Regions from separate parts of the Marinobacter sp. UBA2688 genome, predicted to be linked through region 1. Evidence: predicted binding sites of a transcription regulator. Region 1 holds the regulator's gene; each other region holds the start of a gene.
What was found. Region 1 encodes sigma-54, which starts transcription at its own class of promoters, with help from an activator protein. Its sites were predicted from a motif close to ANTGGCATNNANNTTGCTNT; they were not measured.
Positions count from the first base shown of each region.

Region 2: the regulator sigma-54 is predicted to act here: its motif matches at 4,946-4,965, upstream of B3M52_RS17520 (circularly permuted type 2 ATP-grasp protein).
Region 3: the regulator sigma-54 is predicted to act here: its motif matches at 3,041-3,060, upstream of B3M52_RS09160 (PEP-CTERM sorting domain-containing protein).
Region 4: the regulator sigma-54 is predicted to act here: its motif matches at 2,172-2,191, upstream of B3M52_RS01195 (CmpA/NrtA family ABC transporter substrate-binding protein).

Region 1 covers NZ_DELU01000007.1:107,903-115,485, reverse strand. The annotation lists gene B3M52_RS01915 (HPr family phosphocarrier protein) at 87-356, opposite strand; gene rapZ (RNase adapter RapZ) at 364-1,245, opposite strand; gene ptsN (PTS IIA-like nitrogen regulatory protein PtsN) at 1,274-1,744, opposite strand; gene hpf (ribosome hibernation promoting factor) at 1,840-2,148, opposite strand; gene B3M52_RS01895 (RNA polymerase factor sigma-54) at 2,273-3,799, opposite strand; gene lptB (LPS export ABC transporter ATP-binding protein) at 3,952-4,677, opposite strand; gene lptA (lipopolysaccharide transport periplasmic protein LptA) at 4,655-5,188, opposite strand; gene lptC (LPS export ABC transporter periplasmic protein LptC) at 5,271-5,861, opposite strand; gene B3M52_RS01875 (KdsC family phosphatase) at 5,862-6,419, opposite strand; gene B3M52_RS01870 (KpsF/GutQ family sugar-phosphate isomerase) at 6,419-7,399, opposite strand.
Region 2 covers NZ_DELU01000026.1:448,512-456,094, forward strand. The annotation lists gene B3M52_RS17490 (DUF6231 family protein) at 1-343, shown strand, start outside; gene B3M52_RS17495 (fructosamine kinase family protein) at 353-1,180, opposite strand; gene B3M52_RS17500 (YkvA family protein) at 1,216-1,635, shown strand; gene pomA (flagellar motor protein PomA) at 1,700-2,476, shown strand; gene B3M52_RS17510 (MotB family protein) at 2,479-3,396, shown strand; gene B3M52_RS17515 (ammonium transporter) at 3,620-4,828, shown strand; gene B3M52_RS17520 (circularly permuted type 2 ATP-grasp protein) at 5,043-6,476, shown strand; gene B3M52_RS17525 (alpha-E domain-containing protein) at 6,470-7,408, shown strand; gene B3M52_RS17530 (transglutaminase family protein) at 7,405-7,583, shown strand, end outside.
Region 3 covers NZ_DELU01000020.1:32,698-40,280, reverse strand. The annotation lists gene B3M52_RS09180 (MHYT domain-containing protein) at 1-993, opposite strand, end outside; gene B3M52_RS09175 (DUF2897 family protein) at 1,151-1,330, opposite strand; gene B3M52_RS09170 (DNA-3-methyladenine glycosylase I) at 1,412-2,080, shown strand; gene bla (class A beta-lactamase) at 2,081-2,938, shown strand; gene B3M52_RS09160 (PEP-CTERM sorting domain-containing protein) at 3,104-3,721, shown strand; gene nfsA (oxygen-insensitive NADPH nitroreductase) at 3,846-4,583, shown strand; gene B3M52_RS09150 (efflux transporter outer membrane subunit) at 4,602-5,996, opposite strand; gene B3M52_RS09145 (efflux RND transporter permease subunit) at 5,989-7,583, opposite strand, start outside.
Region 4 covers NZ_DELU01000006.1:6,476-14,058, forward strand. The annotation lists gene B3M52_RS01190 (ABC transporter permease) at 1-652, opposite strand, end outside; gene B3M52_RS01195 (CmpA/NrtA family ABC transporter substrate-binding protein) at 677-2,032, opposite strand; gene B3M52_RS01200 (CmpA/NrtA family ABC transporter substrate-binding protein) at 2,245-3,486, opposite strand; gene B3M52_RS01205 (ANTAR domain-containing response regulator) at 3,509-4,135, opposite strand; gene B3M52_RS01210 (nitrate reductase) at 4,613-7,288, shown strand; gene B3M52_RS01215 (hypothetical protein) at 7,268-7,583, opposite strand, start outside.

The sequences.
Region 1 (7,583 bases):
GTATTATAGCGGAGTTAGGCAACATAGGTGAGGAAGAGTTGTAGGTGAATGCCGTAGACGGGCAAGGATGTCCAGTGTGGAGGTGGTTATTCGCCTTCCCCGAAGTAGTCGTTGATCAGCGTAACCAGCGCATCGACAGCTTCGGACTCATCCGGACCGTCTACAATCAGCTCTACCTCTGATCCCTGGCTGGCGGCGAGCATCATGACTGGCATGATGCTTTTGGCGTCCACCTGTCGCCCTTTGCGGCTGATCTGAATGCTGCTGTCGAATTCAGATGCCTTGCCCACCAGTTTGGCTGCGGCCCGGGCATGGAGCCCAAGTTTGTTGATGATGGTAATGGGGCGGCGGATCATAGGCGGTTCAGCTTTCCCTGCTTTGCAGGTGGGGCAGTTCGGTGTGGCGAACCTGCACATTGCTGTATTTGCCCGAGAAATAGCGGCCGAGCTGGTCGCAGATATAAACCGAGCGATGCTGGCCACCGGTGCAGCCGATGGATATGGTCATATAGCTGCGGTTGCTGTCTGCGAACGAGGGTAGCCAGTTTTCCAGGAATTGGGTCAGGTCTTCGACCATCTTACGGCTCAACGGCTCCTTTTCCAGGAAATCGATAACCGGCTGGTCGGTGCCCACAAACTGCCGAAGGCTGGTGTCCCAATAGGGATTGGGCAGGCAGCGCACATCGAACACATAGTCCGAATCCAACGGCACGCCGTGCTTGAATCCGAATGACTGGAATAGCAGTGCCAGTTCCTGGTGGCGCCTGCCCGCGACTCGTTGCTTTACCATATCCCGGAGCTCGTACATGGACAGCCCCGTGGTGTCGATGTAGAGGTCTGCCAGCTTGGACAGCGGCTCCAGAAGCTTCTTTTCGTTACCGATGGCCTCCCTCAGGGAGGTCTTGTCATCACTCAGTGGATGCTTTCGGCGCGTGGCATGGAAGCGCTGCAGAAGAGACTGTTCATCGGCGTCGAGATAGATGATCTCGATGGTTACGCCAGTATCCTGAAGGCTGCGGTAGATATCCTCGAAGTTGCTCAATTCTCCGGAAAGGTTACGGGCATCGATGCTGACCGCCATCTTTCCCAGCCGGCTGGGAGAGTTCTGGTTGGTGGCTTCCTGTGTGAGGGGGAACAGGAGGCCAATGGGCAGGTTGTCAATGCAGTAAAAGCCCAGGTCTTCCAGAACATGTAACGCGGTACTTTTCCCGGAACCTGATCGGCCGCTGACGATGATCAGTTTCATAGCCCGTTCACCTTGGATGTGGAGTTGTTCAGCTTGTTTCGGCTGTCATCCGGCGATAGAGAGAGCCTGCATCAGTGCACTGACGCAGCTGGTCGCAGAATGCACGTTCGTTGAACTTCTCAGCAAGTTGGCTCAAAAGCTCAAGATGCTCGCTGGTGGCTTCCTTGGGGACAATCAAGGTGAAGACGAGGTCCACCGGCTGGTTGTCGATAGCATCGAACGCAACGCCTTCTTCCAGGGTCAGCAAAACGCCAACCACGTGATCCAGCCCTTCCAGTCTGCAGTGGGGGATCGCGATGCCCTGTCCGATACCCGTACTCCCCAGTCGCTCCCGTGCGACCAGATTAGTGAATATCTGGGTGTCGCTGAGCAAAGCGTCGTGTTGCTGGATCTGCTCGGCAATGGTTTCCATAACCCGCTTTTTGCTAGAGGCAGGCACCCGGCAAAGGGTTAGCTCCGGCGCGAGAATGTTCTCGATAGTCAGGGATGTGTCGGTCATGAATCGACTGCATTTCCGTAAAAAAAGGCTGCGGCACGTGTTGCATGGTTAGCCAGTGCCGCAGCTCGATTAACTGTCATGCCGGGGGCGTCGTCCTAGCGGGCGCCGTTCCCGTGCATCCGGTCTACGTTCTTTTCCTTGTGCTTTAGAATCTGCCTGTCCAGCTTGTCTACCAGTCCATCAATGGCAGCGTACATATCGCTGTTTTCGGCCTTTGCGTGAATCTCACCACCTATCACGTGAAGCGTAGCTTCCGCCATCTGGCGCACTTTTTCCACCTCAAGGGTAACCTGGCAATTGCTGATATGGTCGAAGTGCCGCTCAAGCTTTTCAAATTTGCCTGATACGTAATCTTTCAGTGCGGGAGTCAGTTCTACGTGATGGCCTGAAATATTGAGTTGCATAGGCTTCTCCTGTTTTCAGCTTGCCGGCACCCGTTAGGATACCGGCTGTGTGCCACAGCGTTATGCTGCAGGCGGTATACTTTCAGGAAAGGGCTCTCCCCGTGAGGCCGGGAACAGACGCTTCCTACACCAATCGCTTTCGCTCGTTGGACGGAGGAATGTGCATTGCCTCGCGATACTTGGCCACGGTTCGTCTAGCCACCTTGATACCCTGGTCTCCTAGCATGGCTGCAATTTTGCTATCGCTCAATGGCTTTTTCGGAGTTTCCGTTGCAATCAGCTTCTTGATCATCGCGCGGATTGCCGTGGATGAGCACTCTCCACCCTCGTCGGTACTGACATGGCTCGAGAAAAAATACTTAAGTTCAAATATGCCCCGCGGCGTGTGCATGTATTTCTGGGTGGTGACCCTTGAAATGGTCGACTCGTGCATTTCCACCGCCTGGGCAATATCCGAGAGAATCAATGGTTTCATGGCTTCCTCGCCATGATCCAGAAATCCCTGCTGGTGCTCGACAATGCGCGTGGCCACCTTAAGCAGGGTTTCGTTGCGGCTCTGCAGGCTCTTGATGAACCACTTTGCCTCCTGCAACTGGTCCCGCAGGTAGGTGTTGTCAGCACTGCTGTCCGCACGCTTTATAAGAGAAGCATAGCTTGCATTCACACGAATGCGCGGTGCAATTTCAGGATTCAGTTCCACGCGCCAGCGTTCATTGTGCTTGCGCACGATTACATCCGGGATGACGTAGTCTGGCTCGGCCTGATCCAGGGTGTCGCCGGGACGGGGGTTTAACCCGGTAATAAGTGCCAGAACGTCCCGTAGCTGCTCTTCTTTCAGGCGGCTGCGGCGTAACAGCTGGGCGTAATCACGGTTGCCCAGCAGGTTTATGTAGTGGGTAATCACCAGTCGCGCCTGAGCCAGCCAGGGTGTTTCCGGGGGCAGCTGATTCAGCTGGATCAGCAGACATTCCTGCAGATTACGGGCGAACACGCCGGGTGGATCGAAGTGCTGCAGGCGATGAAGAACGGCTTCCACTTCGTCCAGTTCCAGCGGGTCTTCGTCGGATTCGTCCACCATGCCTGAATGAATTTCTTCAAGCGGAGAGGTCAGGTAGCCGTGGTTATCAACCGCATCCATCAGGGCATGGGCGATGGCCTGATCCCGCTCGCTCATGGGCGTCAGGTTCAGTTGCCATTCCAGGTGGTCCTGGAGCGTTTCGGTGGGGGAGTTACGGGTTTCGAAGTCGTGGTCGTTTTCGTCGTCGTTACGGGCTGCTGACGCGGGGGCTGACTGGTAAATGTCATCCCAGGCGGTGTCGACGGGAAGATCATCGGGAATGGTGTCGGGACTGTCCGTTTCTGATGACCAGTCAGGTCCGTTTTCGGATTCGTCCCACTCAGTAGCGGTGTCTGAAGCGGTGTTGGATTCCTCGGTTGACGCCGTTTCAGACGACTCGTTGTCACTGTCCGTTGATTCCGGATTCTGGTTGTCGTCGTCTTCGGAGGTTTCCAGCATTGGGTTGGATTCCAATGCCTGCTGGATTTCCTGCTGGAGGTCCAGGGTGGAGAGCTGCAGAAGCCTGATAGCCTGTTGCAGCTGGGGCGTCATGGTCAGGCTTTGGCCCAGCTTTAACTGTAGTGAGGCTTTCATAACCATGGTTCAGGATCCGTCACTCGGTCTCTCTCTTCCGTCACTCAGGCTCTCTCTTTACGTCATCAGGGCGCTTTCTGGAGCCCAGGTTGCACAAAAACTCTTTGTATGCTGGCTACTTGCCGCACCAAGCAAGTTCTTTGCCGAGTGTACTACAGGCGAAACTCGTTGCCCAGATACACTTCCTTGACCTGCTGGTTGGCCAGTATATCGTCCGAATTACCAGAGGCAATGATGTGGCCGCCGCTGACAATGTAGGCATTCTCGCAGATGTCGAGGGTTTCCCGCACGTTGTGGTCGGTGATCAGTACGCCGATACCCTTGTCCCGCAAGTGTCGGATGATCTGCTTGATGTCGCTCACCGAGATCGGGTCGACTCCGGCGAAGGGTTCGTCCAGCAGGATGAACGCCGGCTCCATCGCCAGCGCCCGGGCAATTTCCACCCGTCGTCGCTCGCCGCCTGACAGGGCCATGCCGACGCTATCGCGGATGTGGGTAATGTGAAACTCTTCAAGCAGTTCCTCTAACTTGGCCTCCCGGTCAGCGCGTTTGAGTTCGCGGCGGGTTTCCAGGATCGCCAGTATGTTGTCGCGTACGGTAAGCTTGCGGAACACGGATGCTTCCTGGGGCAGGTACCCGATTCCCTTGCGGGCACGACCATGCATGGGCAGCGGCGTTATGTCCTGATTGTCGATGGTGATTCGACCGTTGTCGGCGGGAACCAGGCCAACAATCATGTAGAAACACGTCGTTTTGCCCGCGCCATTGGGGCCGAGTAAGCCGACGATCTCGCCACTGCGAATTTCCAGGGAAACGTCGATGACGACCTTCTTCTGTTTGTAGCTTTTTGCGAGGTTACTGGCCCTGAGAACTGCCATCGATGTCCTGTCCGTTAGGGTTGTTATCTGGATTGCTACCGGCGTTGCCGCGCGGCTGGATGACCATTTCGACGCGACCGCTGCCATCGCCCTGGTCAGCAGAGCCTTCTGCGGTCACCACGCGTTCGGCGCTGTCATAATGAATGACGTCGCCCCGGAACAGGTTGCCGCCCTGTTCGATCACAGCTTCGCGCTGAAAGGTAACCCGGTTGTCGGAGGCGGACCAGGTGATCGTTAGCGCACGGGCGTCGGTTTCGCCCTGGCCTTCCATGGCAGGCTGGCGGTAGCGTGCCGGGGTACCGGTGGCTTCAATGCGGCTGACGCCATTCACATCCCGGTGGAGTACAACTTTGTCCGCCATAAGGTTGGCATCGCCCTGGCTCATTTCAACCGAGCCGGTATAGGTTGCAATGCCCTGGCCTTCGTCGAGCCGCGCGTTGTCGGCATTGACCCTGATGGGTTGGTCAGACTCAAGATCAAAGGCCGCGGCGAACGGCATGCCCACGGTCATTGTCAGCGCCAGGACAATCGCTGAGACTGCCGGGCGCGATGCCACCGGTTGGTGCCTATTGCGGTGAGGGTTGGGCATGAATTTACTTGCCGGTCTCATAGCGTCCTTCCACGTCAGAGTCGAGTTCGAGGATTCGGTCATCAATCCATGCCTTCATGCCGGTTGCGCGGGTCAGGCTGAACGAGTCGGTCAGTTCCACCGGGGCGTCTGTGTAAACAGTACGCTCTGTGTTATCCAGTGTCAGCGTTGACGTGGTTAATGTCAGGGGGCGCCCACCTTGGGCTTGCTGGGACACCCGAACATCCCCCGTCAAGTGGACCAGGTCGTCAGCTTCCATGAATTGGCCTTTGTTGGCCTGGACTTGCCAGGGTGCGTTGCCGGGGTCGCCGTAGAGCGTCGCATTCGGCGATTCCATAATGGTTTCGTTGCGGGCCTCGAATTGCTCGATACGTGGGCTTTCGAAGTGTGCGGTAAGCCGCCCGGTCTCGTCGAAAGACAGATAGCGACCATTGACCACGAAACCGTCTGGTTCCGATTCGCCTCTCAGCGCGGCGGCATCCACCGGCTCTGATGACTCGTCACTTTGCCAGAGCAGGAAAAACAGTGCCACTATCGTGACAGCCAGCCCCAGGGTTCGTACCCAGGGCCGGGTAAAGAGGGCTTCAGCGGCCATTCAGTCCTGCTCCAGGTAGGGTTGCAGGCTTGCGTTGAGCTGCCCGCAGGCGCAGAGCAGCAGTTCGCAGGCTTCACGGACCGCGCCGCTACCCCCTGCGGCCGACGTGCAAAAATCCGCGTGCTGGCGCACCAGCCAGTAGCCGTTGGGTACTGTTATGCCCAGTCCGGCGTAACGGATTGCGGGCAGGTCCGGCAGGTCATCACCCATGTAGGCAATCTGGTGTGGCGCGATCTCCAGCCGTGCCGCCAGTTCCCGCAGGGCGATTTTCTTGTCCTCTCGGCCTTGCATCAGGTGTGGGATGCCGAGGTCATTCATGCGTTTCTCTGTCAGCGGCGAGCGCCGTCCGGTAATGACGGCAACGTTGATGCCAGCAGCCATAACCTGTTTGATGCCCAGGCCGTCGAGAATATTGAACCCTTTCATCTCATCGCCTGAAGCGCTGAACAGCAGCGTGCCGTCGGTCATGATGCCGTCCACATCCAGGGCCAGCAGGCGAATGGCAGCGGCTTTTTCAATCAGCTCCGCTGGCCATTGAGGGCGCAGAGTGTCAGCCATCAGATCACTCCCGCCCGCAACAGGTCGTGCATGTTGATAGCGCCGGTCAGTTTGCCGTCACGATTGATGACGGGCAGGGCGTTGATCTTCAGCTCTTCCATCATGTTCAGTGCCTCGGCGGCCAGTTGGTCATCGTGGATCACACGACCGTTGCGGGTCATGGCCTCGGCAATCGGCGTGTTGTGAATGTCCACGGAGCGGTCCAGGGTGCGGCGCAGGTCGCCGTCTGTAAATACACCGACCAGGTCGCCCTCGGCATTAATGACCGTCGTCATACCCAGCCCCTTGCGGGAAATCTCCAGCAATGCGCCGCTGAGGGTGGTGTCTTCCTGCACTCGGGGAATCTGGTCCCCAGTGTGCATAATATCGCTGACACGCAGCAGCAACCTGCGGCCCAGACTGCCACCGGGGTGTGAGAGCGCAAAGTCCTCGGTGCTGAACCCCCGGGCTTCAAGCAGTGCCACGGCCAGGGCATCGCCCATCACCAGAGTGGCCGTGGTGCTGGAGGTGGGGGCCAGGCCGAGAGGGCAGGCCTCCTGGGCGACGCTGATATCCAGGTTGGCAACGGCCTCCCGAGCCAGGATGGAGTTCTCGTTGCCCGTCATACTGATCAGCGGGGCTCCCATGCGTTTGATTAACGGCAAAATGGTCAGCACTTCGCTGGTGTTGCCGCTATTGGAGATGCCCAGCACTACATCCTGGCTGGTGATCATGCCCAGGTCACCGTGGCTGGCCTCGCCCGGGTGTACGAAGAACGAGGGCGTTCCGGTGCTGGCGAGGGTGGCAGCGATCTTGTTGCCGATATGGCCGGATTTGCCCATGCCGGTCACGACAACACGCCCCTTGCACGCCATGATGACTTCGCAGGCGCGGACGAAACGGTCATCAATCCGGTCGGTCAGGGCGTGAATGGCCTCACGCTCGATCTCGATGGCTCGGAGGGCGGATTCTTTGAAGGTCTGGCTGGTTTCGGTGTTCATCTGGCTTCCGGGTTCGAAATGTTGATGCTTTCGTCGTGGCAAAAGTATATCACTTCAACGGCTTTGGCTGCCCTTCATGACAAGACGTTCAGCAAAACTGATCATTGACATCAGTTCATTTTGTGAAGGATGGATTGAGGTTCACGGCAGGTTGACATAATGTAGCGCACTCATTAAAGGCTGG
Region 2 (7,583 bases), on a different contig from region 1:
GGATACCAGCGCCCCCAACGATGCCTTCCCTCTGCCCGAGACCCAGGACCTGGCCCTGGTGACCAACACGCTCGAACACCTGAACCACGACGAGGGCCAAGTACTGCTGGGCCAATTGCGCAACTACGGCACCCACCAGATTGCCGTTGTGGTGAAAGACTGCCCCGGTTGGTCGTTTACGGATTTCATCGGGCTGGGATTCCGCCGGCAGGCTGAGCTTGGTGACGAAGACAGCCCTCTCACGCTCTACACCTACAACATCGACAGCTACAACCACAAACGCGCCTGGAACAATCCCGACAACTGGGCCAATCCGGAAATGTGGGACAAGGCCTGGTGGTAGCTGCCACGCTTACAGCGAGGCCACCACATCCAGGTTGTGGCGACAGGCGCTCAGATAGGATGCCCCAAAAAGGTTGTAGTGATTGAGGGTGTGGTACAGGTTGTAGATGGCCCGCTTGGTGTTATAGACATCCGTTCTGGGGTAGCCCCGGTCATAGGCACGATAAAAAGCCGAGGAGAAGCCACCAAACAGCTCTGTCATGGCAATGTCCGCCTCCCGGTCACCGTAATAAACCGCCGGATCAATGAGCCATGGCCCGGCGCTGTCGAACAGGACATTCCCGGACCATAGGTCGCCGTGGAGCAGGCTTGGGTGTTCGCAATGCTCATTTAGAAACCGGGCGAGCTCCTCGCCCTGACGCTCAAGCACCGTTTCAAACTCTTTCCGGACATGGTCATTGCCGACCATGCCTACCTGCACACCCAGTCGATCTCTCAGGAAAAACGCACCCCAATCGTCCGTTAGGCGGTTCTTCTGGGGTGACATCCCAATCATGTTGTCGGCGTCGAATCCGTACTCGGGCTGACGTACCGCATGCATTTGCGCCAGGCCTTCGCCAAGCGCGGCCATGGCTTCCTCGCTCGCCGGGCCGGAGTGGATCTTCGGAATCACCAGTTCGTGGGCTGAGACAGCTTTCACCTCCGGCACACGCAATCCGCTGACACCGGCCGCCCTGAGAGTGCCTGCCAAAACCTCAAGACCTCGCGCTTCGCACAACAGCGCATCGGGAAAGGACGAGGGATTCTGTTTCACGAAATCGGTCATACCACCAGTATAACCATGATCGGAAATCGCCTCGCAAACATCCTTGGCTTTGTCACAGGCTTCATGGATCATGGAGCTGCAAGGCCATCCCACACAGGAATAGCCCGATGACAGGTTTTAGCAAGCGCACGGCAAACGAACAGTTGAATCAAGAGGCGGACAAGGTTCACCGCAGAGATGTGGGCGCCCTGCTCGACCGCCAGCAGGCCATCGAGGACAAAGTCAGGAACAGTGGCAAACTGAGCCGGTTCAGCACTGACATCCGGCTGATGTTTTCCATGCTCAGGGACTACTGGCAGGGCAACTATCGCGAAGTACCCTGGAAAAGCATTGCGGCGATCGCCGGTGCCCTTGTTTACGTACTCAATCCCCTGGATTTGATTCCGGACCTGCTGCTGGGATTCGGCCTGCTGGACGACGCCGGTGTGGTGGCCGCATGCCTGGCCCTGGTGGAATCCGACCTGCTTCGTTACGCAGCGTGGAAAGATCTTAAAATAGAAACACAAACGCTTACGGATAGCGATTGATTCAATAGTGGACTACCGTTAATCTTCGAAAGCCCTCTGAATCACAAAACCCTTTGGAGCTAATGTGGATTTTGCCACCCTGATCGGCCTTGTTGGGGCCATCCTGCTTATAGCCTCAGCCGTCATTCTTGGCGTGTCGCCGGATGTTTTTATCAATCCCCCCTCCATACTGATCGTGGTCGGTGGCACCATGCTGGTTGTGCTGGCGAAATTCAGCTTCAACCAGTTTTTCAGCGCCTTCAAAGTGGCCGCTCGAGCGTTCAAATTCCGCTTGCCGGACACCCGTGAAAGCATTGATGAACTGATTGAAGTAGCCAATGTTGCCCGCAAGCAAGGCATGCTCGGCCTGGAAGAGCGCGAAGTTGGCTCGCCGTTTCTCGGCCAGGGAATACAGATGCTGGTCGATGGCCAGGATGCTGAAACCATCAAACACCTGCTGTCCAAGGAGCGCCTACTGACGCTGGATCACAACCGGTCTGGCGCAAAAGTCTTTACGGCAATGGCCGATGTGGCCCCTGCCATGGGGATGATCGGAACCCTGATCGGGCTGGTGCAGATGCTGTCCAACATGGAAGACCCGAAATCCATCGGTCCTGCCATGGCGGTTGCCCTGCTAACCACACTCTACGGCGCAATGATTGCCACCATGATCGCCACCCCCATCGCGGACAAACTCTCGCTGCGAATGACTGAGGAAGCGCGTCTGCAATCGCTCTATATTGATGCGCTGGTTGCTATCAAGGAAGGCACCAATCCGCGGATTATCGAACAGATGCTGTCGAGTTACCTGACCCCGAAAGAACGTGAGAAAAACTCAGAAGCCGAGACCGCAGGCGTTTAGCCATGGACGAATTACCAGAAGAGGAAAAAGCGGGCATTCCCGCCTGGGTAGTGACATTCGCGGACCTGATGTCGCTGCTGATGTGCTTTTTCGTCCTGCTGTTGTCGTTCTCCGAGATCGACGCACAGAAGTTCAAACAGATCGCTGGTGAACTGTCGAAAGCGTTTGGTGTGCAGCGCGAGGTGCCCGTCCTTGAGGTACCCATGGGCACCAGCCCGATTTTCGATCAGTTTTCTCCGGCACCGCCCGAGCCCACCGTCGTCAACGAAGTCAAACAGACAACCACCGACGAGCAGCCCGAACTGGAAACCCTGAAAAGCCCTACGGATGTGGCTGTGGAATCCGCCATCCAGGAAGAGCTCGAGAAGACCCTGGAACAGGTTCGCTCGGTTCTTGAGACAGCCATCGAAGACGGCCGGGTCAACCTCATCCAGGACAATCATAGAATCATTGTTCGCGTTGAGGAGAAGGGGGCGTTTCCCTCCGGTTCGGCGGACCTGACCTGGGAGTTTGAAGGTCTGTTGCTGGAAATGGCCGACATACTGGTGCAGATCCCCGGCAAGCTGACCATCGAAGGCCATACCGACGATGTTCCCATCCGTACGCAGCGGTTCTACAGCAACTGGGATCTATCCGCCGCCCGGGCGGCAGCGGTTGCCAATGCGCTCCTCGCCGAGGGTAATCTGAAGCCTGCCCGGCTGGCGGTCACCGGTCTCGCTTATACCGAGCCACGAGTACCAAACACCTCTTCGGAGAACCGCGCCAAAAATCGCCGGGTGGAAATCATTATCGATCTGTCCGGACCGATCGAGGAACAGGAGATGCGGTTAAGGGAACTCATGAACCCCGAAGCCGATGTGTCTGCTGCACCGGATTCCCGCAGTTCCGACGACTCCGACCAGGACGAATTACTGTGGTAGACGGCCATATTGGTGCACTCGGCCCATTAATGCACCATTAAAGAGCGCAAACACCCCGTCTTCAACTCAACCCCGCCCAATTTCAGAGCGGAAAATCACCTAATCGACTACCCGCTCTGAATTTGCCTCAAAATGGAACACTCCTTGCTTGGTGTGCACGCTATCAATGCACAACCCGCCCGTGACAGGTGGATAAAACCAAAAAATCAGGAGCAACCAACCCGTGGACATCACGAGTGCAGTACATACCCTGACCGAAAGCGCCAACACACTGTTCATTCTGATCGGTGCCATCATGGTACTGGCCATGCATGCTGGCTTCGCCTTCCTGGAAGTCGGCACCGTGCGTCACAAGAACCAGGTGAATGCCCTGGTAAAAATCATGACCGACTTCGGCATCTCCGCCGTGGCCTATTTTTTCATTGGCTACTACATCGCCTACGGCAGCCACTTTATGGCCGGCGCTTCAGAGCTGACGGCCGCAAATGGCTATGACCTGGTCAAGTTCTTCTTCCTGATGACCTTTGCCGCCGCCATTCCCGCCATCGTCTCCGGCGGTATCGCCGAGCGTGCGAAGTTCTACCCCATGCTTATCGCCTCCGGGCTGATCGTGGCATTTGTATATCCCTTCTTCGAGGGCATGATCTGGAACGGCAACTACGGCTTCCAGGCCTGGCTGGAGAACCAGTTTGGTGCAGCCTTCCACGACTTTGCCGGCTCGGTCGTGGTGCACGCCGTGGGCGGCTGGATCGCCCTGGCCGCCGTGCTCCTGCTGGGCGCACGTAAAGGCCGTTACCGTAATGGCCGCGTGGTGGCGTTTGCCCCCTCCAACATTCCATTCCTGGCGCTGGGCGCCTGGATTCTCACCGTCGGCTGGTTCGGCTTTAACGTGATGTCCGCCCAGACCCTGGATGGCATCAGCGGCCTGGTGGCGGTGAACAGTCTCATGGCCATGGTGGGTGGCGTTCTGGTGGCCATGCTGGTCGGCCGCAAGGACCCGGGCTTCATCCACAACGGACCGCTCGCCGGCCTGGTGGCGGTGTGCGCCGGTTCGGACCTGATGCACCCGGTCGGTGCGCTGATTACCGGTGGCATCGCCGGCGCCATCTTCGTGTACATGTTTGAGTGGGCCCAGGACAAGATTGAGCGCCTGGACGATGTATTGGGTGTATGGCCCCTGCACGGTGTGTGCGGTGTATGGGGTGCCATTGCCGCCGGCATCTTTGGCCAGGAAGCGTTCGGGGGCCTGGGCGGGGTCAGCCTGATGTCGCAGATCATCGGTTCGGTTGCCGGTGTTGTGGTGGCCTTTGTCGGCGGCCTGATCGTCTACGGCATTGTTAACGCCATCTCCGGCCTGCGTCTCACAGAAGAAGAGGAATTCAACGGTGCGGATGTCAGTATTCACCGCATTGGCGCTACGTCCCTGGAATAACCCTTGCCCGCCAGCCGCCTTTCCCGGCGGCTGGCAATGCTTTTTATTGACACTTCCCTCCGTCTGGCCTTTGCTTAAATAACCCGTTCCGGTGATAAACCCACGGTTTGCCGCCAGAGTGGCCTGCCTTTTGCTGTTCCTTTACATCATGGGAATGGCTGAATACCGACCGCCCACATCCGGTGGACGGCGTGTTCAGGAGAGGGTCATGGTTATGTTGATACAAACCCCGCCTGAGGGTATCTACGACGAACTGTTCGACCAGAATAATCGGGTACGACCCAGCTGCAGGATGCTGGAGGACTGGCTGATCCGATCCGACGAAGCCCTGTTAGCCGAGAAGCGCCGCGAGGCAGACGTGCTGTTCCAACGCCTGGGCATCACCTTTAATGTCTATGGCGAAGACCAGGGGGCCGAACGGCTTATCCCGTTTGATCTGATCCCACGAGTAATCTCCGCCAGCGACTGGCAACGTCTGCAGGCTGGTTTGCGCCAGCGGGTGCAGGCGTTGAACCGCTTCCTGTTCGATATCTATCACGAGTTCGAGATTATTCGCGCCGGTGTCATCAGTGCTGAACAGGTATTCGCCAACCCCCAGTACCAGCCCGGCATGCAAAACCTCAAGCTGCCACGTAATCTGTATTCCCACATAGCCGGCATCGATTTGATCCGCCACAACGACGGCGATTTCTACGTGCTGGAAGACAATCTCCGCTGCCCCAGCGGTGTCTCCTACATGCTGGAAAACCGGCGCATGATGATGCGTCTGTTTCCAGAACTGTTTGCCAAGGCCCCGGTAGCACCGGTTGAACATTACCCGGCCCTGTTGGGCGAAACACTGCGCGCAGCGTCGCTAAATCCCAACCCCACCGTAGTCGTGCTAACCCCCGGCCGTTTCAACAGTGCCTATTTTGAACACGCCTTCCTGGCCCGGCAGATGGGTATCGAACTGGTGGAAGGGGCGGACCTGTTTGTACGTCGCAATAAGGTCTACATGAAGACCACCGTCGGCCCCCAGCAGGTGGACGTGATTTACCGGCGGGTCGACGACGACTTCCTCGATCCGCTGGCTGGCAACCCGGATTCCATGCTGGGTGTCCCCGGGCTCTATGCAGCCTACCGCACCGGCAATGTGGTGCTTGCCAACGCCATGGGCACCGGCGTCGCCGACGACAAGGCCATTTACCCCTTCGTACCCGAGATGATCCGTTTCTACCTGGGTGAAGAACCGATCCTGAAAAATGTCCCCACCTGGCAGGGCCGCAAGCCAAAAGATCTCAAGTACATCCTCGACAACCTGCCAGACCTGGTGGTCAAGGAAACCCAGGGCGCTGGTGGCTACGGCATGCTGATCGGCCCCAAGGCCAGCAAAAAAGAGCTGAGCCATTTCCGCTCACTGTTGCGGGCCAGGCCAGACAACTACATTGCCCAGCCCACGCTGAGCCTGTCTACCTGCCCGACGTTTGTAAACGAAGGCGTAGCGCCCCGACACCTCGACCTGCGGCCTTTTGTGCTTTCGGGTAAGAAAGTGCAGATGGTACCTGGTGGATTGACCAGGGTGGCCCTGAAAGAAGGGTCGCTGGTGGTGAATTCGTCCCAGGGCGGTGGCACCAAGGACACCTGGGTACTGGAGGGCGAGGAATGCTGAGCCGAGCTGCATCAAGTCTGTTCTGGATGGCCCGCTATCTTGAGCGGGCGGAAACCCAGGCCCGTCTGCTGGACGTCAGCCTCACCATGGCGTTGATCGACGTTCCCGAAGACCGCGAGGAACAGCTATCCGTGCCATTGCTGGTGACCGGTAGCCGCGAAACCTTTCACGAGCTCTACCCGGAAATCACCCCCCAGAACCTGATTGATTTCCTTCTTCTGGACGACCGCCACCCTGCCAGTGTGTTCAGTGTGATCCGCAGCGCCCGGGATAACGCCCTGCACGTGCGAGGCAATCTCTCCGCAGATGTCTGGGAGAGCATTAACCTGGCCTGGATGGAGCTGAATGAACTACGCCATAAAGGGGTGACCGAATCCAACGCCAGCCGGGTGTTTGACTGGACCCGCGAACGCTCAAACGTGTTCCGTGGTGCGGCCTATGGCACCCTGCTGCGCAATGACGCCTTCCATTTCCTGCTCCTGGGTACGTTTATCGAGCGTGCAGACGCCACCGCCCGCGTGCTGAACATCCGCCACCACATGGCCACCAAATCCCTGGAAGGGCACCCCACCCAGTCGTTCTTCGAATGGACGGCGCTGCTGCACTCGTTGGCCGCCTTTGAGGCCTACCAGAACACCTACGGCCACAATATCGAACCGATGAATGTGGCCGAACTGTTGATTCTCAAACCGGATGTTCCCCGTTCGCTCCACGCCTGCCTGGAGGAAATCGCGGATCTTCTGGAGCAGATCGAAAGCGGCGAGGCCCGCCGGGCCCGGCGCCTGGCCACAAGCCTGTATGCCAACATCCGCTACGGCGACCGCGAGTACATTGCCGAGCGCGGCCTGAATGAGTATCTGACCGACTTCCTGCAACGCATCCAACGCATCGCCGGCCAGATCCAGAAAGACTACATGGGGTGGAAACAATGAAGCTGAATATCCGCCATGACACCACCTATAGCTACGACGAACCCATGCACAAAGGCATCCAGTATCTACGCCTGACACCCCGTAACACACCCCAGCAGAAGATACTGGAGTGGCACCTGAGTGCCCCTGGCGAAACCAGCCAGATGACAGACGGCTTCGGCAATATTGTTACCGT
Region 3 (7,583 bases), on a different contig from region 1:
TGCCAGGTAGGTTCCTTCATCGAAGGCTGTCCTCACGGTTCTGGCCAGGGCGGCTATTGCGTCTTCAGCTTGGTTGTCGGGAATCTCCCGATGGTTGGCAACCTCCAGGTAGAGCACAGCGAACTCGTGTTTGTCGGTTTCACTCCTTGCCAGTTCCTTGACCAGATGATTCGCCAGGCTGGCCCGGTTGGGCAGTCCTGTGGTCGAATCGTACAGTGCTTTGCGCTCGACACGCCGGGATTCCTCCAGCGCCTGGATTTCAGCGTTCCGGCGCTGCTTGACGTCATTGGCGGAGGCAAAAAGAGCGACCAGGATCAATACGCCACTGAACAGGGCCAGCGGGGCACCCAGCCAATCACCCGATAGCAGATTGTCTGCAGCGGGCATGGCGTTTTCAGGATAGATCATGGCAGCCATGCCCGTGTAGTGCATTCCACAGATAGCCACGCCCATGGCCAGGGCGGCGCCGAGCTGGAGGGCGGTTCCTTTGAGGCCTTGTACTGACTGCAAGCGGCGGCAAATGAACATGGCCACACCCGAGGCCCCGACCGCAATGACAACGGAAGCACTGAACAGAACCGGGTCGTAGCGCATCCCCGGCTCCATCTCCATGGCCGCCATGCCGACGTAATGCATGGACGTAATACCGCCGCCCATGAACAGGCTGCCGATAACGATCTGCAGCGGGCCCGCGCGGTCCTTGCCGATGATATGCAGGGCCAGTCCCGAAGCACCCACAGCGGCAACCCAGGAAATCAGGGTAATGGTGAGGTCGTAGCTCATTTCCATCGGCATCACATAGGCCTGCATGCCTACGAAATGCATGACCCAGACCCCGGTTCCCATCGTCAGAGCCCCGAGCGCCAGCCATAGCCTGGCTTTTGCCTGTTCGAGCGTAGCAAGCTGTGCGCCGAAGTAGAGCGCGCTGTACGATGCCAGTACCGCAACCACAAAGGAGGCGGCCACCAGGGTGTAATCGTAATATCCCGTCATTCTGAAACCCGTTTTTCTGGATGAACACTGTTCACGACCGGTTTCGCCAATGGCCAAACTGCCGTGAAATGAGAAATTCATCAGAGATACGGGGCTCTTGCGCTACCGTTTCATCGACAATGTGAATTTTCGTGAAATGTCTAACGGGGACAGCAAATTACCACTGCTCCCGGTCCTCCGCACTTTCCTCAGCTTCTACCTCGGCCTTGCGTTCCTGGATCTTTTTCATCTTTTCGTCAGAGATCTTCATACTGTTGGCGCTGTCCCGCAGCACGAAGAGGCTGCCGACCACCAGGGCCAGCGCGACTATGACAAAAACCCATCCGATAAGTGGCATGGCTTGGCTCCTTCATTGAACCCATTTACCTTATAGTGGACCACACGCCTTCAACCCGACAACCGGATTCCGGAAATTACGATGTCCTTCTCCAGAATTTACAATCAGGCAGCCGCCCGCAAAGGCGGCGAAGTCGAGCTACGCGCCATATTGCCCCGGGTTGCGGCGCCCGGTGAGCTTGAAGCCATGGGTGACGACCGCTACCTGTCCGAGGTCACACGCTGCGTCTTCAAGGCCGGTTTCGTGTGGCGAGTGATCGAGAACAAGTGGCCGGGATTTGAAGATGCCTTCAAGGGGTTCGTGCCGCTGTACTGGCAGCAGGTTCCGCCAGAAGTGCTGGAGGATCTGGCACAGGATGAACGCATTGTGCGCAACATGCAGAAAATTCGCACGGTGCCGGACAACGCCCGGATGATTGTGGATGGCGCCCGTGAGCACGGTGGCTTTGGAGCCTTCCTGAGCCAGTGGCCTTCGCACGATCAGGTCGGCTTGCTGATGTGGTTCAAACGCCACGGTGCCCGCCTCGGCGGCAACACCGCCCAATATTTCCTGCGTCGGGTAGGCTGGGATGGGTTTATCCTGTCGTCGGATGTGGCCGCCGGGTTGCATCGGGAGGAACGGCTGGATGCCAGCCCCGGCAGCAAAAAGGCCTTGATGCAGGCACAGCAGGCCTTCAACGACTGGCATAAGGAAACTGGCCTGCCCTACAGCCACCTGTCGCGAATTCTGTCTTACTCAGTGGGAGATTAGATGCGTTCCGCCCTGTTAATGCTCGCCCTTTGGTTGATGACCTCCACGCTTTCTCTGGTCCACGCCAACCCGTTGCTTGAGGCGGTGAAAACCGTGGAACAGCGCCTGGACGCACGCGTGGGCATCGCCCTCTATGATTCCGGGACTGGAGAATCCTGGGACTATCACGGCGATGACCGTTTCCCCATCACAAGCACCTTCAAAACCCTGGCCTGTGCGGCGTTGCTGGCAAAGGTGGATAACGGCACTGTTGATCTGGATCGGCGAGTGATCTTCAGCAAGGACGATCTGGTGACCTATTCACCGGTCACTGAGACACGTGTAGGGGAAGAGGCAGGTATGAGTTTGCGGGAGCTGTGTGAAGCGACCATGGCCACCAGCGACAACACCGCCGCCAATCTGGTACTGGGGGCCATTGATGGCCCCGACGGCGTTACCGCGTATGCACGCGATCTGGGCGATACCGTTACGCGGCTGGACCGGACGGAAACCTCACTCAATGAGGCCACGCCGGGCGACCTGCGAGATACCACAAGTCCCAAGGCGATGGTCGCGAACCTCCGCAAATTGGTACTTGGTGAGGCGCTATCCAAAGGTTCCCGGGATACTCTGGTTACCTGGCTCAAAGGCAACCGTGTCAGTGACAACTTGCTCCGGGCAGCGATACCACCGGACTGGACAATCGGAGACCGCTCTGGAGCCGGCGGCCACGGCTCCCGTTCAATCACTGCCGTGCTATGGCCACCCCATCGCCCGCCTCTGGTGATCGCGATCTATATAACGCAAACCGGTGCGTCTTTTGATGAACGTAATGGCGCTATCAGAGACCTCGGGGGCGCTATTGTGAAGCACTTCTGATCGCCAGCAACAGCTGCCGGCCTGTCAGAATTCTTTACACACTGCCTTCAAGGTTGCGCTCAAAAATCATCGTGGCATCTGAATTCAAGGAGAATTTTTGACAGTGGCCCACATGTTGCCTTTATCAGTGCAGATCAACACTGATGACCATTAAGGAAAGGCCACATGAGCATTATCAACCGTATCGCCACACTGGGCATCCTTGCCGCAGGCCTCGCATTCGCCGCTCCGGCAACCGCTAACCTGATCGAGAATGGCAGCTTCGAAAACCCCAACGTGACTACGGGCACCTGGCAGTTTTTTACATCTGACCAGGTCGCTGGCTGGACCGGCAGCAACATTGAAATCTGGGAGAGTGGCTTCAACAGCGTGAACGCTTATGACGGCAGCCAGTTTGCCGAGCTGAATGCCCACCCGGACATGGATGGCCCATTTGGCATCTACCAGACCATTGATACCACCATTGGCCAGCGTTATGACCTGAGCTTTGCTTACCGCGCTCGCCAGAACAACTCTGAAAGCTTCATGTTGTCCCTGATTTCCAATGGAAACAGTGCCGATTCGCTGCTGAATGATCATGTAACGAGTGGTTGGAGCATCTTCTCAGGAAGCTTCATTGCCAGCGCTCTGGAAACCACCATCAAGTTCACTTCCGTGAGCCCGGATGGCACCGTCGGCAACTTCCTCGACGACGTAAGAGTAACCGCACAGGTCCCTGAACCGGGCACGCTGGCGCTGATGGGGCTAGGTCTGCTCGGCCTGGGCTTTCGCCGTCGCCGCTAGTCGCTGGCTAAAAAAACGCTCGACCTCTAAAAGGGCCCCGTAATGATGATTGCGGGGCCCTTTTTGCCATCATCGCCTGCCAATGGCAGGATAAGCGCTTTCCGTTGTCATGCTGAAGGGCGCTATGAATCCCACCATTGAGCTTCTTAAATCACACCGTTCAATCCGCAAGTTCCAGAACCGCAGGATTCCCCGCGAGCTGTTCGAGGAACTGATCCGGGCTGGCCAGAGCGCCGCTACGTCCAGTCATGTGCAGGCTTACTCCATTATCCATGTGGTCGATCCGAACAACCGAGAGGCCCTTGCGGAGTTGAGTGGCGGCCAACGCTATGTGGCGGAAAGTTCAGATTTTCTGGTGTTCTGCGCAGACATGAAACGGGCCACGGATGCCGCGGAACGCGCAGGTGCCGAGGTAGTCCGCGGGATGACCGAGCAGTTGCTGGTGGCCAGCATCGATACTGCCCTGGTGGCCCAGAACGTTGCCACCGCAGCAGAATCGGCGGGGCTGGGCCTGTGTTATATCGGGGGCATACGTAACAACCCAGCGGAGGTGAGCGAGCTACTACGTCTGCCGGAGCATGTATATCCGGTGTTCGGTATGTGCCTGGGGTATCCGGACCAGGCACCCGAGGTGAAACCGAGACTGCCACTGGCGTCCATCCTCAAAGAGGATTATTACCAAAGCGAACGCGATCCGGAACTGGTGGCGGAATTCGACACCACCATGAACACCTATTACCAGGCCCGCACCGGGGGCACCAAGGACACCAACTGGTCGCAACAGCTGAAACCACTGTTTACATCCAAGTTGCGCCCCCACATGCGGGATTTCCTGCGCGGCAAGGGCTTCGAGATGAAGTAATCAGGATCGCCGGGAGACTTACCCCGGCGCACCTACCAGCGAGCGGTAGACATCCACCATCGCCAGGGTGACCGCTGTGCGGCTACGCACGGCCGCATCCCGGGTGGCGGTGAACTCCTGTTCCGCCGTCAGCACCTCGAAATAGCCGATAAACCCTTCTTCATAGCGAGCCCGGGCCAGTTCCACGGCGTGCTCGGCATTATTCATCGCCTGTTCCAGCCGCTCTTCCCGCTGTTGCGCTCGCTGATAACGCACCAGCCGCGTTTCTGCCTCTTCCAGGGCCTCCAGCACCGTTTGCTGGTAGCTGGCCAATGCCGCACGGCTATCGGCTCCTGCCGCCTCGATACGGGATTTGACCCGGTCGTGGTCCAGGAAAGTCCAGTCAATGCCCAGGGCAACGCGTCGGGTTTCCGCCGGACCGGTGAACAGATCGCTGGTGTCGCCGGCAACGGAACCGATTAGCCCGCTCAGGGTAAAGCGAGGGAACAAGTCAGCGGTGGCCACCCCAATGCGGGCGGTGGAGGCCGCCAGGCGTCGCTCAGCAGCGGCGATATCCGGGCGGCGGCGCAGAACTTCCCCCGGGCTATCCACGGGAATCGTCGGCAGGGTTTCCGGCAGCGCTCCACGAGGTGACAGCGTATCGACAAGCGCCATCGGCGGCTGGCCCGTCAGCACGGAAATGCGGTGCATGGCCCCTCGTATCCCCGCCTGCAGGGTGGGCAATTCGGCCCGGGTCCGTTCCAGTTGGGCACGGGCACGGACCTGATCAAACTCGGTACCACGCCCGGCCTTTACCCGGGCTTCCACGATGTCCAGTGACTGCTGCTGCAAAGCCACACTCTGCAGGGCAACCTGATACTGCTGCTGAAGGCCTCGCAGCTCAAAATAGCTGCTGGCCAACTGGCCCGCGATGGCTACCTGAACGGCACCGAGATCGGCACCGGCTGCCTCCAGTTCCGCCCTTTGGGCCTCCGTCGCACGGCGAAGGCGCCCGAACAGATCCAGCTCCCAACTGGCGGCAACGCCAGCCTGGTAACGCTGCACCCGTTCTGGCCCGGCACCGGGGGGAGATTGCTCAATATCCGCAAGATACTGTTCGGCGCCAGAGGCGCTGGCCGTGACGCTGGGCCATTGATCCCGCTCGGCGCCATACAGCAGGGCGGCCGCGCGCTCATAGCGAGCGACGGCGCCTTCCAGACTGAGGTTGGCGGCCAGGGCATCATCAATCAGGCGTGCCAGCAAAGGATCATCAAATCCCTGCCAGAAACGCTGCTGATCGGTTCCACCGGCAACCATGGTTCGCCCTTCCGAAAACGCATTCGGTTCCGGCGTCGTCGGGGCCTGGTAATCTGGGCCCACGGCGCATCCTGTTAACAGGGCCAGAGCCCCCGTCATGGTGATGACTTTAAGCATGGCTACCTCCTGGCAATGCGTCTTCGCTATCGCCGTCATCGGAAGACAGTGTGGATGTATGATGGCTCTTCAGCGGGTGGCTTCCAGAAAGCTTGCGCAGCGCCACGTAGAACACCGGAGTCAGGAACAGGCCAAACAGGGTGACCCCGATCATGCCGGCAAATACGGCCGTGCCCAGAGCCTCACGCACCTCGGCGCCCGCGCCGGTGGCCAGCACCAGGGGCACAACCGCAGCGGTAAAGGTGATGGAGGTCATGATGATGGGCCGCAGCCGCAACCGGCAGGCTTCCAGCGCCGCCTCCACAATGCTCCGCCCCTGAAGCTCCAGTTCGCGGGCAAATTCCACGATCAGGATGGCGTTCTTGCAGGCCAGGCCAATCAACACCACCAGACCCACCTGGACAAAGATATTGTTGTCCCCGTCGCTAAACCACACGCCGATCAATGCCGAGAGCATGCACATGGGCACGATGAGGATCACCGCCAACGGCAGGGTCCAGCTCTCATAAAGCGCTGCCAAAACCAGGAACACCAGCAGGATGGCAAGCGGGAACACCACCAGCGCGGCATTACCCTGGGTGGCCTGCTGATAGCTCAGGTCGGTCCATTCAAACGCCATTCCGGCTGGCAGCACCTGGTCCGCCAGCGCTGTCAGCGTATCCATGGCCTGGGCCGATGACAGCACCCTTGGGTCCGCCTCCCCGGCGATATCCGCTGCGGGGTAGCCGTTATAACGCAATACCGGGTCCGGTCCGAAGCTCTGGCGAATGTTCACCATCGAGCCGATCGGCACCATCTCGCCCTGGTCGTTACGGGTGCGCAGGCGGGCAATGTCCTCCACGCTGTCGCGGTAGGGGGCGTCTGCCTGGGCGATGACCTGCCAGGTACGGCCAAACCGGTTGAAGTCGTTGACATAGGTGGACCCCAGGTAGGTCTGCAGGGTGTCGAACACTTCAGTCAGGGGCACGCCCTGGGCCTTGGCCTTGAGCCGGTCCACTTCCGCATCCAGTTGCGGCACATTGGCCTGGTAACTGGTGATGGGATACCCCATGCCCGGTGTCTGGCTGATGGCCCCCTGGAACTGGTTCACCGCGTTCTGCAGGGCCCCGTAACCGAGATTCCCACGGTCCTCGATGAACAACTGATAGCCGGAGCCATTACCCAAGCCCAGGATCGGCGGTGGCATGAAGGAGAAGGCAAAGCCTTCTTTCAGCCCACTGATTCTCTGGTTGATCTGGGCGTTGATCTCCCCGGCACTGAGGCTGCGCTCGTCAAACGGTTTCAGGGGAAAGAACACCACACCGGTGTTGGAGGTGTTGGTGAACTGCAGTGCGTTCAGGCCGGGAAATGCCACGGCGTTGGCCACACCTTCGGTTTCCATGGCGATGTCGGTGACTTTCTGTAGCAATTGATCGGTACGCTCCAGGGAGGCCCCTTCCGGCAGTTTCACGCCCGCCATCAGATAGAGCTTGTCCTGGATGGGGATGAAGCCCGGCGGCACCGCCTTGAACATCAGCCCGGTACCCGTCAGCAACAGCGCGTATACCACAAACACCGCACCGCGCCGGCGCAGGGAGCTGGACACGC
Region 4 (7,583 bases), on a different contig from region 1:
TGTTAATCAGCGTTGGCCACAGGCTGCACAGGGTGACTGTGATCATCGAGGTCAGGAATGACTTCTCGAACATCGGGTCATCACTCACGTACGTAGCGGAGACCACCATCGTGACCAGCGGCAGCCAGGCCAGTGGCGATACCGGCTTGAAAATCTGGATCAGAGGATTGATGGCCGCCGAGAAGTGGCGGTTCAGGCCGATAATGATGCCTAGAGGCACGGCAATAAGGGTTGCCAGTACAAAGCCGGCCAACACCGTACCCAGGCTGGTAAAGATCTGGTCGATGAACGTGGGTGCGCCGGGATAGTCGCGGATTTTCACCTCCGCGTCCGGGTTCTCCGCCAGGATGCGTTCGTTGCGATCCTCCTGCATGGTGACAAACTGCGCCGCCCGGTCCCGCTGGTTGCTGTGCTCCTGCCACAACTGCCCAGACTGCTCCAGCACATCGGCGGGGCCCGGGAAGGCCCCCAGCGATGTTTGCACCTGGGGCGCGGCCAGATGCCAGAAGCCGAGGAACAGCGCGATACCGATAGCTGGCAGCAGCAACTGGCGGAAGGTTTCGGCCAGGTTCTGGCCGGACAGCTTTTCCGTCAACGCACGGAGCCAGCGTTGGCCTGATGATAACGAGTCGGTCTGGCTGAGCGTGGTCATGTGATGTCTCCTGACACTCAAGTCTTAAGGGGTTTGCGAGCCTTTCAGGCCAATCTCAAAGCTGTCGATGTAGGCGTTCGGTTCCCTCGGAGTGAAGGCCACGCCGTCGATCAGCTCGCCCTGGTGCGGGCGCGCAAAGTTTTCCGCATCCAGGTCCGGGAAATCCTCTGCCTTGAGCGTGCCGTCCTCGATCAGGGTTCGGGCCGCTTCCTTGTAGATATCCGCGCGATAGACCTTGGCTGCGGTTTCCATATACCAGTCGTCGGACTTCGGCTCGGCAATCTGCCCCCAGCGGCGCATCTGGCTCAGATACCAGATGGCATCGGAGGGATACGGGTAGGTGGCGTAGTAGCGAAAGAACACGTTGAAGTCCGGCACCTTGCGGACATCGCCTTTCTCGTACTCGAAGGTGCCGGTCATGGAGTTAGCGATCACTTCCTCGTCGGCGCCCACGTAGCTTGAGCGGGACAGGATTTTCACCGCCTCTTCACGGTTGGCGTTGTCATTTTCATCCAGCCAGTGGGCGGCGCGGATCAGTGCACGAAGCAGCCTGAGATGGGTGTTGGGATACTGTTCTGCCCAGGCTTCAGTAACACCGAATACTTTCTCAGGGTTGTTGGGCCAGATTTCGTAGTCGGTGATGACCGGCACGCCGATGCCTTTGAACACTGCTTGCTGGTTCCAGGGTTCGCCCACGCAATAGCCCTGAATGGTGCCGGCTTCCATGGTGGCCGGCATTTGCGGTGGCGGCGTGACCGACAGGTGAACGTCGGCGTCTATGTTGCCGCTGGTGTCACCACGCTGGGGAGCGTAATAGCCTGGGTTCAGGCCGCCTGCAGCGAGCCAGTAACGAAGCTCGTAGTTGTGGGTGGACACCGGGAAAACCATGCCCATGCGAAAACGCTCGCCCTTGTCACGGTACTGGTCGATGACCGGTTTCAGAGCAGTGGCGCTGATGGGATGAGCGGGATTGCCGTCGCTGCCGTCTTCAATGTGTGGGCGCATTTGCTCCCATACGTCGTTCGATACGGTAATGCCGTTGCCGTTCAGGTCCATGCTGAACGCGGTGATGATGTCCGCCTGGGTGCCGTAACCAATGGTCGCACCAAGTGGCTGGCCTGCCAGCATGTGGGCGCCATCAAGGGTGCCGGTCACCACGCCGTCAAGCAGAACTTTCCAGTTGGCCTGGGCTTCCAGTTCCACGAACAGGCCTTCATCCAGGAAAAATCCCTGTTCCCAGGCAATGGCCAGTGGCGCCATGTCCGTCAGTTTGATGAAGCCGAGCTTCAAGTCTGGCTTTTCGGCCGGGCCGATGTCGGCGTGTGCTGAGCACGCCGCCGTCAAGATCAAGAATGTCGCTGCCAGTGTTCTCAGTTGCATGGTGCTCTCCCGGAGTATTATTCAGACAAAAAAAAGCCTGCCCCCCGTTTCCGGGACGCAGGCCTCAATGCCTGATGTTCTGTCAGTTTTCGTCACTGCCGTTTACCCGCGCAGTGAATGCGAGATCGTCCATGTTGACAAAGCAGTCTGCGTGCCATGTTTTTAAATTATTGATATTTATAAATAATAATGAATGAGCACAAAAATGAGTGTTATTGAGGGCGGGATTTCGTGGCTGTTTTAGTGCGTGACGCTTCTTTATTGGGCGTAGCCATGGGGTTGTCGGCCAGCCAGTCGTGGAGGTGCTCTCCCAACAGGCGGTCGCTGGCAACATCCACGGGGCCGTAGCGCCCCGACAGGGTAAAGGGGAGTTGGTGCCGGCCCTCGGTCTTGCTGTCGATAACCGGTGCGTCAATGCCCATGGAAGCTGCGGCGTTGCGGAACAGATCCGGCCTGACGACCTGACGAACCATGGCGCCGTCCACCGGGCCGAGTTGCCCTCGGAGCGTCAGGCGGGTTGCCAGCCAATGGGCTTGTGACAGCCAGGGGAAGTTGGCGGAGTGGCGAAAAAAGTGTTGATGCAATCGCGGATGGAACAGACTGTACGGGTGGTTATCCAGCACGTTGATCTGTTCACCCAGATACTCGGGCCTGGCCAGGATGTCCCGTAGCAGGCGATGGTTGTGAGGGTTATCCAGCCACTGACAGGCTGCAAGCAGTGCCCGCAACAGGTGCCGGTGCATCACGTCGTGCTGCTCCGTCCAGTCGGAGCGCATACCCAGAACCTTTTCAGGGGCGTTCTGCCAGATCTGGTGGCCGGAATGGAGAATATGCCCCAGCTTCTCGTACTCCAGCAAGCTGTTCCAGGGCTCACCGACGCAGCAGCCTTCGATGGTATTTGATCGAAACGCGTCCACCATCTGTATCGGGGATACGGGGATGATCTGCACGTGCTTTTCCGCGTCTGATCCGGCAGAGGCCAGCCAGTCCCGGAGCTGAAGGTCATGGCTGGACCAGGGCGCCACGGAGGCCAATCGTATTGGCTCGCCTCTGCCCCTGGCCACGCGTATCAGCGCGCGAGCGGTGGCAATGGGGTTCTCCAGATCCGTGGCTGAATGGGTCAGTTCGTGATGCAGCCGAGCGCTGAGGGTAATCCCGTTGCCGTTGCGGCTCAGCACCATGCCGACCACAACGGGCACTTTGGGGCGGTCGGTCGCCAGGGACATACTCAGCGGCATCGGCGCCAGCATGTGGCCGCCGTCCAGCAGGCCAAAACTGACCTTGTCGCGCAATGATGCCCAGGAGCCTTCACGCACCAGTTCCACGTCCAACCCTTCGGCATCAAACAGCCCCAGCTCTCGCGCAACAATCAATGGTGCGCTATCGAGCAGCGGCACAAAGCCGAGGCGGACATTGAATCCGGGATGCTTGTGAAGCGGGGTTGGACGAACCATGGATGCTCCCTAACAGCGTTGATCAGGATGCTTTCTGGATGGCACCGGCCGAGCCCTGGCTGTGTCGTTCCAACAGCTTGATAACGCGCCCCGCCATCACCGCCAGGCGTTCGCTGTGCTCCATGGCAGAGCTGCGCAGCATACGATAGGCCGTTTCCTCGTCGCAGTTTTCATGCCGCATGATCAGCCCTTTGGCTTTCTCAATAACCTTGCGGTCTTCCAGTGCCGAGCGGGTTTCCTCCAGCTCTGCCCTCAGTGCCTGAAAGGATTCGAACTGCGCTACGGCTGAGTCAATGATCGAGCGAACCCGGTCCGGCTGTATGCCGTCGACAACGTAGGCGCTGACCCCCGCCTTCACTGCGGCATGGATGGTGGCGCGATCACCGGGCTGGTCGGCGAAGAAAACGATGGGCCGGGGTGCGTGAGTGTTGAGGGTGCTCATGTTCTCCAGGGTATCCCGGTCGGGCGAGTCCATATCAATGATCACCATGTCCGGCTGGTCGCGGGCAACCGCTGCGGTCAGGCCGGTAGCATCCGGGCGCTGGCGAATGACTTCATGGCCCTCATGTCTGAGCGCCTGGCAAACCTGGCTTGCCCGTTCGGGGTCCTTGTCGATCAGAAGGATGCGAAGGGGTTCTGGCGAATTCATGATGGTTTCCTCGATGTACAGGCATTGGATGCCTTTCTCTTTAACGCTGTCAGCAAAACGGTTCCATCAGTGTCAGTGCAATAAATTTGCCAGGGTCACGGGAAGTGCCTTGCGAGCAGGGGAATAGCCGTTTCTCAAGGTCATGGGCAAATATTTTTATTCGTTAACTGTGCGCTCTGATTGGGCGTTTTTGAGCGTTTTGCACTGTTATGACTCCTGGCACGGGGGTATTGAGCGGTCCCAGAGTTTGCTGAAACACCTGCTGGCCGGTTTTCTCCGGGAGTGGCCCTGGATTTGCACGGGCTTTGGGAAACGTTTGTAGCGAAAGCTGACACGCCAACCATAAACTGCCAGGCCCGGGGTTACTTGATCCCGGTACTGAATGCTGGCAACGAAGCCCGCATGCCCGGTTCCTGCCTGTTCAGGGAGTTCCGGACATTGCGGGCTTTTTTGTGCGTGTAACACTCAGGAGACACCGTGGACTTACTCAACACTACTGGCCCGGACCCGGTTCATACCACCTGCCCCTATTGCGGGGTAGGCTGTGGCGTGATGGCCTATTCCGACGGCGGTACACCGGTGGCCGGGGACAAAGACCACCCTGCGAACAAGGGGCGTCTGTGTGTGAAAGGTGCCAGTCTTCACGAAACCACCGGCCAGGAAGACGGACGGTTGCTGTTCCCGATTGTCAGGGGGCGCCGCAGCGAATGGGAGCAGGCGCTGGACGAGGTGGCGCATGCGATACAGGACAGCGTCAAGACTCACGGCCCACAGTCGGTGGCCTTTTACCTGTCGGGCCAGTTGCTGACCGAGGACTACTACGTCGCCAACAAGCTGGCCAAAGGGTTCATTCGCACACCTCATGTAGATACCAACTCCCGGCTTTGCATGTCGTCGGCTGTGGCTGCTCACAAACGGGCCTTTGGGGCGGACGTGGTTCCGGGTTGCTATGAGGACCTGGAGCTGGCTGACCTGCTGGTTCTGGCTGGCAGTAACGCCGCGTGGGCGCATCCGGTGCTTTACCAGCGTATGAAGGCCAGCGCGCGGGATGGGCGTCGAGTGGTTGTTATTGATCCACGCCGCACCGCCACCAGTGAACTGGCGGACCTTCACCTGGCGTTGCGGCCAGGTACGGATACGGTATTGTTCAACGGTTTGCTGAGTTGGCTCGCCGATCACGGTGGCCTGGATCAGGCCTACATTGATGCGCACTGCCAGGGTTTCGATAACGCATTGGCAAGTGCACGGGCGGCGGCCCCAAGCGTCGAATCGGTCGCAGAGCAGTGTGATCTTGCGCCGGAGGATGTCGAAACCTTTTATGCCTGGTTTGCTCAGACGCCGCGCACCGTCACCGGCTTTTCCCAGGGCATAAACCAGTCGATTGCCGGCACCGATAAAGGCAATGCGATTATTAACAGTCACCTGGCGACAGGCCGGGTGGGTAAGCCCGGAGCGGGGCCCTTCTCCCTGACCGGCCAGCCCAATGCCATGGGTGGACGGGAAGTGGGCGGGCTGGCCAATACCCTGGCCGCTCACATGGATTACGACAGCCCGGGGGCCCGATCACGAGTGGCGGATTTCTGGGGTACCGGTGTGGTGGCCGATGGTCCGGGCTACAAGGCCGTGGACATGTTTGAGGCGGTTCACCGTGGTGATATCCGGGTGATCTGGATCATGGGAACCAACCCGGCGGTCAGTCTGCCGGATTCGGCCCGGGTTCGGGAGGCCTTGGCGCGTTGTCCCACCGTGATTGTTTCAGACTGCGTCGCCCACACCGATACCACGGACCTCGCGGACATCCTCCTACCCGCCGCTGGCTGGGGGGAAAAGGATGGCACCGTCACCAATTCGGAACGCCGTATTTCGCGGCAGCGTTGCTTCCTACCGCTGCCCGCGGAAGTAAAACCGGACTGGTGGATCATGAGTTCCGTGGCCGGGAAACTGGGGTTTGGCGAGGCATTTAACTATAAGCGGCCCGCGGATATCTTTCGTGAACACGCGGCCCTGTCTGCCCATGAGAACAATGGTGAGCGCCTGTTTAACCTTGCCGGCTTGGTGAACCTGTCGGATCCCGGCTATGACACGTTGCAGCCGGTGCAATGGCCAATTCTGGGTAGCACCGGTCCTGGAGTAGTCGATTCGGCACGACTGTTTGCTGACGGCCGTTTTGTCACCGACAATCAGCGCGCCCGATTTGTTGCCATCGAAACCCGATTGGCCGCCCAACAAACCAGTGACGACTACCCCATGGTGGTCAATACCGGCCGTATACGGGACCAGTGGCACACCATGACCCGAACCGCCAACACCCCACGATTACTGACCCACCGCTCAGAGCCCTATGTCGACGTGCATCCCGACGACATGGTTGCGCACCAGCTGAAGGAGGGGCATCTGGCGCGGTTGAGCCTTGGTGACGGCGGTTACGTGGGGCGAGTCCGAAAAAGCCCCGAACAGCGGCGCGGCGAGGTGTTTATACCTATCCACTGGAACCGCCAGTTTGCGTCCAGTGGGGTTGCAACACTGCTGACCGAGTCAGTGACAGACCCTGTTTCGGGCCAGCCGGAGGCCAAACACGGTCGAGCCGACATTACGCCATTCCGCGCCCGTTGGCATGCACGATTGCTGGTCAGGCGCAATCGGCCCCGGCGCTGGCAGGCCGACTACTGGTGCCAGGTGCCACTGCATTACTGCGACAGTTGGTGGCTGGCCGGGCGACAGCCGGTTGACTGGCCGGCGTCGATGACAGAGTGGCTGGGCGGAAAAGCGCATCTGGTAATGGCCGATGTGTCGCAGGGGCGGTTTCGCGCCGCCCGGCTGGTCAACGGGCAGCTGGAAGCGGTGTTGATGGTCGACAGCGATCCGGCGTTGATACCGGAGACCAGTTGGCTGGATCGCTGTTTTGCCGAAACAGAACTTTGCGACTCCAGCCGTCGGGCGCTGTTGGCTGCACGGGACGTCGACGTGGAAGATCCGGGCGCCATGATCTGTAGCTGTTTTCAGGTTGGGGAAAACCAGATAGCCGGTGCCATTGCTGAAGGGGCGCAGTCGATAGAAGCCCTGGGTCATAGCCTGAAGTGCGGCACCAATTGCGGGTCCTGCATTCCGGAGTTGCGCGACCTGCTTGCGGTATCAGTCCGCGAGAGCGCGTAACAGAACCAGGGGGACCCGGTATCGCAAGCCACGGCTGCGCCCGGTGCCCTCCACGGTGCAGGTTTTCCGGTTCACCCGGATGATCCGACCTTCCAGCTCACGTTTGCCGGCGCCAAAGCTCACCGCATCCCCGATCGTCCAGTTCGCTATGAGTTGGCGTGTATCTGGCGCCTCAATGGGATCGTCGGGCACGGAAAGCCCTGCCTTTTCGGCCTGGGTGGCGAGATGACGCCTGGCTGCCTCAGCACCGCCGCTGGCGTGGAGCTCGTCCAGTATCTGGTAGAAATGCTGATTA